2 regions of the Vibrio pelagius genome follow, and region 2 is predicted to be linked to the other one. Evidence: predicted binding sites of a transcription regulator. Region 2 holds the regulator's gene; the other holds the start of a gene.
What was found. The regulator MetJ, encoded in region 2, represses methionine synthesis genes. The targets are predictions, from matches to a motif close to TTAGACNTNTANANGTCTAA.
Positions count from the first base shown of each region.

Region 1: the regulator MetJ is predicted to act here: its motif matches at 1,927-1,946, upstream of metE (5-methyltetrahydropteroyltriglutamate--homocysteine S-methyltransferase).

Region 1 covers NZ_AP025503.1:1,248,423-1,251,840, forward strand. The annotation lists gene vsple_RS05600 (hypothetical protein) at 1-469, shown strand, start outside; gene vsple_RS05605 (DUF4250 domain-containing protein) at 622-822, shown strand; gene vsple_RS05610 (LysR substrate-binding domain-containing protein) at 942-1,853, opposite strand; gene metE (5-methyltetrahydropteroyltriglutamate--homocysteine S-methyltransferase) at 2,125-3,418, shown strand, end outside.
Region 2 covers NZ_AP025503.1:2,915,925-2,919,342, reverse strand. The annotation lists gene vsple_RS12990 (malic enzyme-like NAD(P)-binding protein) at 1-892, shown strand, start outside; gene metJ (met regulon transcriptional regulator MetJ) at 1,073-1,393, opposite strand; gene vsple_RS12980 (O-succinylhomoserine (thiol)-lyase) at 1,603-2,787, shown strand; gene vsple_RS12975 (bifunctional aspartate kinase/homoserine dehydrogenase II) at 2,787-3,418, shown strand, end outside.

The DNA.
Region 1 (3,418 bases), 1.5 Mb from region 2:
AGTTCAAACTAAGAAGACTCGTGATGCAGGCCCTATCTGGGTAATGTATCTGGCTTGTGGCTTGGCACTCTCCTATGTGGGTATTCAAGCGAGCGAAAAGGCAACATTAGTTGGTTTAATTTCCTCTCTGCTTTTGACCGTTCTACTAGGTAGCGCCTTCTCTCATCTCCTGTTGACGATTGCGCGAACACGCCTTCAGGCATTTCATCGTATCTTGCCGGTTGCTGGTATCTTGAGCGGTATGCTGGTGGTACTGACTACTGTGTTGGGTGTCTATTCGCTTTCTGAAGAAGTATTGGAACCTATGGTGCCGTCATTACTGTTCAGCTTTGCTTTGTTGATCTCTTCGATTGTGGTTTGGTGTTGGCATCTGTTATTTGCGAAAACACCTGAAAAAATCCAGCTTGCTGTTGCTTTGCTGATGCTGATCGCGTCGGTTGTGGGCTTAGAGCCAATCTGGGCACTATAGCGCTATAGTAATTCAGGCACTAAAGCAATTTGGGAACTTTATAAAATTGCAAACTGCTCTTTGATTGAATGAGAAATGTGATCTGTTAATAAGCGGATTGACCATTGTCGTTCTAAACTTAAATCAGTCGATGTGTTCGTAAGGAGTACGAGATGGATTTAAGCAACGTCAAAAGCCTAGATAGCATTATTTTATTGGGAATCGTCAACGAAAAATTGCGTCTTGAATGTGATAGTTTTGAAGAGCTTGTCAGTATGTATGAAATGGATATTGAAAGCGTGGTCGGTAAGTTGGATATGCTCGGCTACCAGTACGATCCATTGACCAATCAATTTAAATCTTATCCCAGATAACTGCTTAGCAGAGGGGAACAGTTTAAATTGTTTAATCGTTACAAATGAAAGCCACAGATGCTCAGTCTGTGGCTTTGCTTTTAAAACGGCACTTTGTATCGAAAACAAACTTAACAAAGTTAGACGACTTTGATTCCATCTAGGTGACTCTTACTTTGTTGTCTTGCAGTGCTGAAGAAGGCTTGTAAGTAGCGTTTGTTTCTATCTGAGTTTCTGACTGCGGCAAATAGGCGGCGAGACAACCCTTTGCCTAACGGCTTACTCGCGATCAATCCTTGCCTTGAAAATTCACTGATTGCCCAGTTGGGCAGTGCTGCCACACCTAACCCAGCTGAGACCATTTGTACCAACATCAAGGTGTTGTCGGCCTGTTTCCACTTCTTAGGTTCGATTCCAGCCGGCTGAAGAAAGTGTTTTACTACATCAAGGCGTTGTTTCTGAACCGGATAGGAGAGCATCGTCAGCTCGGCCAAGTCTTCAGGTAGAATCGTTTCTTTTTCTGCGAGAGGAGAGTGAATTGCCGTGATCAATCTCATCTCAAAATCAAACAGGGGTTCATAGTGAACTTCGGATCTCGGCTGGATATCCGAGGTGATCACTAGATCCAGCTCTCCGGCCATCAACGCAGGTAAAGGCTCGAACCCAAAGCCAGAGGAGAAATCGAGAGTCACGCTTGGCCAAGTCACTTGGTACTCTTTGAGTGCTGGCATCAACCATTGAAAACAGGAGTGGCACTCAATCGCCATATGAAGTCGCCCGTTCACATCTTCTTTAAGGCTAGCCAGTTCATTCTCAGCCTTCGCCAGTTTTGGCAATATTTCATCCGCTAGTCTTAGCAGTATCTTCCCCTCAGAAGTGAACTTAACTGGGCGAGTTTTGCGCAGAAAAAGTTGCCCACCCACGCGAGCCTCAAGATCTTTTAATTGATGCGACAAGGCAGATTGAGTCAGGTGTAGTGATGTCGCGGTTGCGGTCAAAGAACCACTATCACGCAGTGTGGTTAATGTTCGCAGATGTTTGAGCTCTATCATGAGTAACCCTCATAGTTCCTAAGCTGATGTTCAATATTTCTTAATAACTACCCTACGTCGTTTTTATGGATGTGTAAACATCTAGACGTCTAATTGTTTTCGGTTTTCTCATATGTGAATTCATCAACATGAGGTTTTCTAATAAACAAGTTGAATATTTGGAGATTGTTCACAAACACATTTGGCGAGATAGTTTAGCCATCCAGACGCCTTTTAAAGAAATTATTCAGCGTCTGACCGGATTCGAAAATAGTGATTAAGGAATAGGCTCATGACAACAACGACTCATATTTTAGGCTACCCACGTATTGGCGAAAAACGAGAACTCAAATTCGCTTTAGAAAAGTATTGGCGTGGGGAAATCGATCAAACGGAACTCAAAGCTGTCGGCAGTCAGTTGCGTAAACGTAATTGGCAAGTTCAATCAGGCGCCAATCTAAGCTTTGTCACGGCTGGCGATTTCGCTTGGTACGATCATGTTCTTGCTACTACGTTACTTCTCGGACATGTGCCAAAGCGTCACAACCAAGGCTTCCCTGATTTGGATACACTGTTCCGTGTTGGTCGCGGTCAATCTCAGATCAGTTGCTGTGGCTCAAATCATAACCATGACCAAGATGGCGCCGCGGCATCAGACATGACCAAGTGGTTTAACACCAATTACCACTACATTGTGCCTGAATTCAGCAAGGATGATTCTTTTGAGGTGAGCTGGCCGCAACTGTTTGACGAAGTCAATCAAGCGATCAAAGCGGGTCATAAAGTGAAACCAGTATTATTAGGGCCGTTGTCCTACCTCTACCTAGGTAAGGAAGTGGAAGAAGGGTTTGATCGTCTAAGCTTACTGCCTCGTTTGCTAACTGCCTATCAGGGAATCTTGGCGAAGTTAGCGAAGCTGGGCGTGGAGTGGGTACAGATCGATGAGCCAATTCTTGCTTTGGAGCTAGAAACCAAATGGGCAGACTCTTTCAAGCTTGCGTACCAAGTGATTCAGGGCGATGTAAAGCTACTACTAACCACCTACTTTGATTCCGTGAACGATACGCTAGATAAGATTATTGACCTTCCGGTAAACGGACTACATATTGACTTGGCTGCTGCTCCTCGACAGTTGAAAGACGTGGTTGAAAAACTGCCTCAAGATTGGGTTCTTTCTGCAGGTGTTATTAATGGTCGCAATGTATGGCGCGCTGATTTGGCTACGCTACTGGCGTCGCTTCTACCTATCAAAGAATCTTTTGGAGAAAGACTGTGGGTGGCAAGTTCTTGTTCTCTACTGCACAGCCCGGTCGATTTAGAGCTAGAAGAGACCTTAACGGAAGAGGTGAAGAGTTGGTTCGCATTCGCCAAGCAGAAAGTTGCAGAAGTGAGCTTACTCGGTGCTGCGCTAGATGGTGATCAGAAAGCGATATTAGCTTGTGAGACTTACAGTTTGCCGATTGAGGCTCGTAAGCAAGCGACTCATGTAAACAAGCCACATGTTCAGGCGAGATTGAAAACACTAACGAAAGCGATTGGCGAGCGAAGCGCCCCTTATGCAGAGCGAGCGGCTCACCAAGCTGAAG
Region 2 (3,418 bases):
GTTCGTAGATACAGTAGCGAACATTGCCGATACATTCGGTGGCATCAACCTAGAAGACATCAAAGCACCAGACTGTTTTGAAATTGAACGCCGTCTAATCGAGCGTTGTGATGTTCCTGTATTCCACGATGACCAGCACGGTACTGCGATCGTAACAGCTGCGGGTATGTTGAATGCGATTGAGCTTCAAGGTAAGAAGCTGGAAGAGTGTAAGATTGTTTGTTTGGGTGCAGGTGCAGCGGCAGTTGCATGTATGGAACTGCTGATCAAGTGTGGCGCGCAGCGTGAGAAGATCTACATGCTAGACCGCAAAGGTGTGATTCACACTCGTCGTGACGATCTGAACGAATACAAGCAACTGTTCGCGAACAACACTGACAAGCGTACTCTAGAAGATGTGATTGAAGGTGCAGACCTATTCCTAGGTGTATCAGGTCCTAACCTGCTACCAGCAGAATCATTGAAGCTAATGGCTGACAAGCCGATCGTATTCGCCTGTTCTAACCCAGATCCAGAAATCAAGCCTGAGCTTGCTCACGAAGTTCGTAGCGACCTTATCATGGGTACTGGCCGTAGTGATTACCCGAACCAAGTCAACAACGTTCTGTGTTTCCCATTCATCTTCCGTGGTGCTCTTGATGTTCGTGCAAGCGAAATCAACGATGCAATGAAGCTAGCGGCAGTGGAAGCGATTCGTGAACTTGCAAAAGAAGAAGTACCTGCAGACGTACTAAAAGCAGCAGGTGCTGATGCACTTGAGTTTGGTAAAGGCTACATCATTCCTAAGCCAATGGATCCACGTCTATTGCCTCGCGTGGCAAAAGCTGTGGCTCAGGCGGCGGTTGATTCAGGTGTGGCTCGTATCGAGATGCCAGCAAACTATATGGCATAGAAGCATATGGCATAGAGACTGGATGGCGTAATCGTCATTTAGTAGAGCGAAGAGAATAATAAAAAACCGACTCATCTGGAGTCGGTTTTTTTATGCCTTAAACTCATGCTGGATGATTTCGGCAATCAATATGGCTCAGCTAAAGCGAATCAAATGTTGAAGGTAGTGACTGAGTTATGATTATTCTTCGTCAAACGCTTCGAACTCAATACCCATCTCTGTCATCAGCTTTTTCACTTCGGCTGGGATATCGTCTGGGCGGTCTTTACGTAGGTCTTCATCTGTTGGTAGAGGCTGACCAGTATATGCATGCAGAAAGGCTTCACACAGTAGCTCACTGTTTGTTGCATGGCGCAGGTTGTTAATCTGGCGGCGGGTACGCTCGTCAGTTAGAACTTTCAGTACCTTTAGAGGGATAGAAACTGTAATTTTCTTTACTTGTTCGCTTTTCTTTCCATGCTCAGCATATGGGCTTATGTATTCACCATTCCAGTCGGCCATTGCGTACCTTCATCACTTTAGTTGTTAGATTAATTTAATAGGGGGGATTTTAGCGGGATTTACCGCCATAAGCAAAGACATATAGACGTCTAGAAGTGTTGACGTCTCATTCTTATGAAAGTAAAGTGAATCACATATATCTAACACAGCCGCCAAACCCCGACAAGCTGCTGTGATTCTCAGACGCCAAAACCTGTAAGGAAACACCTATGAGCAGCCGGAAACCAGCAACCATCGCCGTACGTACTGGTATCGAGTCAGACACTCAACATCATGCCGTTGTTCCACCTATTTATCTGTCGACTAACTATGGTTTTCCCGCTTTTGGTGAAGTGCCTAAGTATGATTACACTCGCTCAGGTAACCCAAACCGTGGCTTATTGGAGACTGCTCTGTTTGAATTGGAGTCTGGTATGGGGGCCGTTGTGACCAACTGTGGTACTTCTGCATTGAACCTTTGGGTTTCCGCTTTCCTTGGTAGTGATGATCTGATTGTGGCGCCACACGACTGCTACGGTGGTACTTACCGCCTTTTCAATACTCGTTCACAAAAGGGTGACTTTAAGGTGCTGTTTGTCGATCAATCGGATCAAGCTGCATTCGATGCTGCGATCGCACTCAAGCCTAAATTGATCTTGTTGGAAACGCCATCAAACCCACTGGTGCGTGTCGTCGACATTGCAGAAACCTGCCGTAAGGCAAAAGAGGTAGGTGCGCTGGTGGCGGTGGATAATACCTTCTTGACTCCTGTGTTCCAAAAGCCTCTAGAGCTGGGTGCTGACTTCGTTATCCACTCAACGACTAAATACATCAATGGACACTCAGATGTGATCGGCGGCGTAGTGATTACTAAGACCGAAGAGCACGCTGAAGAGCTGGCTTGGTGGGGGAACTGCATTGGTGCTACGGGGACACCATTTGATAGCTACATGACGCTACGTGGTATTCGCACACTAGGTGCGCGTATGCGTGTGCATGAAGAGAGCTCTCGTGAGATTCTAACGGCGCTACAGAAACAACCTTTGGTTGATACCATTTATCACCCGAGCCTGCCTGAGCATCCAGGTCATGAGATTGCGAAGAAGCAGCAGTCCGGTTTTGGGTCTATGCTGAGCTTTGAATTTGCTGGTTCTTTCGAGGCACTTAAGCTCTTTGTTGGTGAACTAGAGCTGTTTTCATTGGCAGAGTCTTTGGGTGGTGTTGAGAGCTTGATCTGTCACCCCGCTTCAATGACACACCGCGCAATGGGCGAAGAAGCTTTAGCGGAAGCGGGTGTTTCTCATCAGCTTCTGAGACTCTCAGTCGGCCTTGAAGATGCAGAAGACTTGATTGCGGATCTTGAACAAGCCTTTGCTAAAGCGCAGCAGTTCATCGATAACGGGGAGAACAAGTAATGGCTAACTTTCGCCAATTGCATAAATTTGGTGGTAGCAGCTTGGCAAACCCTGAGTGCTATCAGCGTGTAGTCAGTATTCTCAAAGAGTACTCTAGCGAAACAGACTTGGTAGTGGTGTCTGCGGCAGGCAAAACCACGAACCGATTGATCGAATTTTTAGAGGCGCTGGATAAAGATGGACGTTTGGCTCATGAGTGTCTGCAATCTCTGCGTCAGTTCCAACTCGAGTTGGTTTCAGATCTGTTAGAGGGCGAAGTAGCAGAGCAGTTAACCACAACTCTACAAAGAGAGTTTACGGCTTTAGGTGAATTAACCGCGCCATTAAATGAGGCACAAAAAGCGGCTGTGCTAGGTCATGGTGAAGTGTGGTCGTCTCGCTTACTAGCGGCGCTTTTATGTCAGAGTGATCTCCAAGCTGTAGCGCAAGATGCACGAGATTTTCTGCGTGCCGAAGCGGGTGCTCAGCCAGAGGTGGATCGCGCTCGTTCATACGCATTGATTAAAGAGTCTCTTGCGCAACACGCTCATTGCCGTGTCGTGATTACCGGCTTTATGGCGCAAAACAGCGCGGGTGAAACGGTGCTTTTAGGTCGTAATGGTTCGGATTACTCAGCGACGGTGATTGGCGC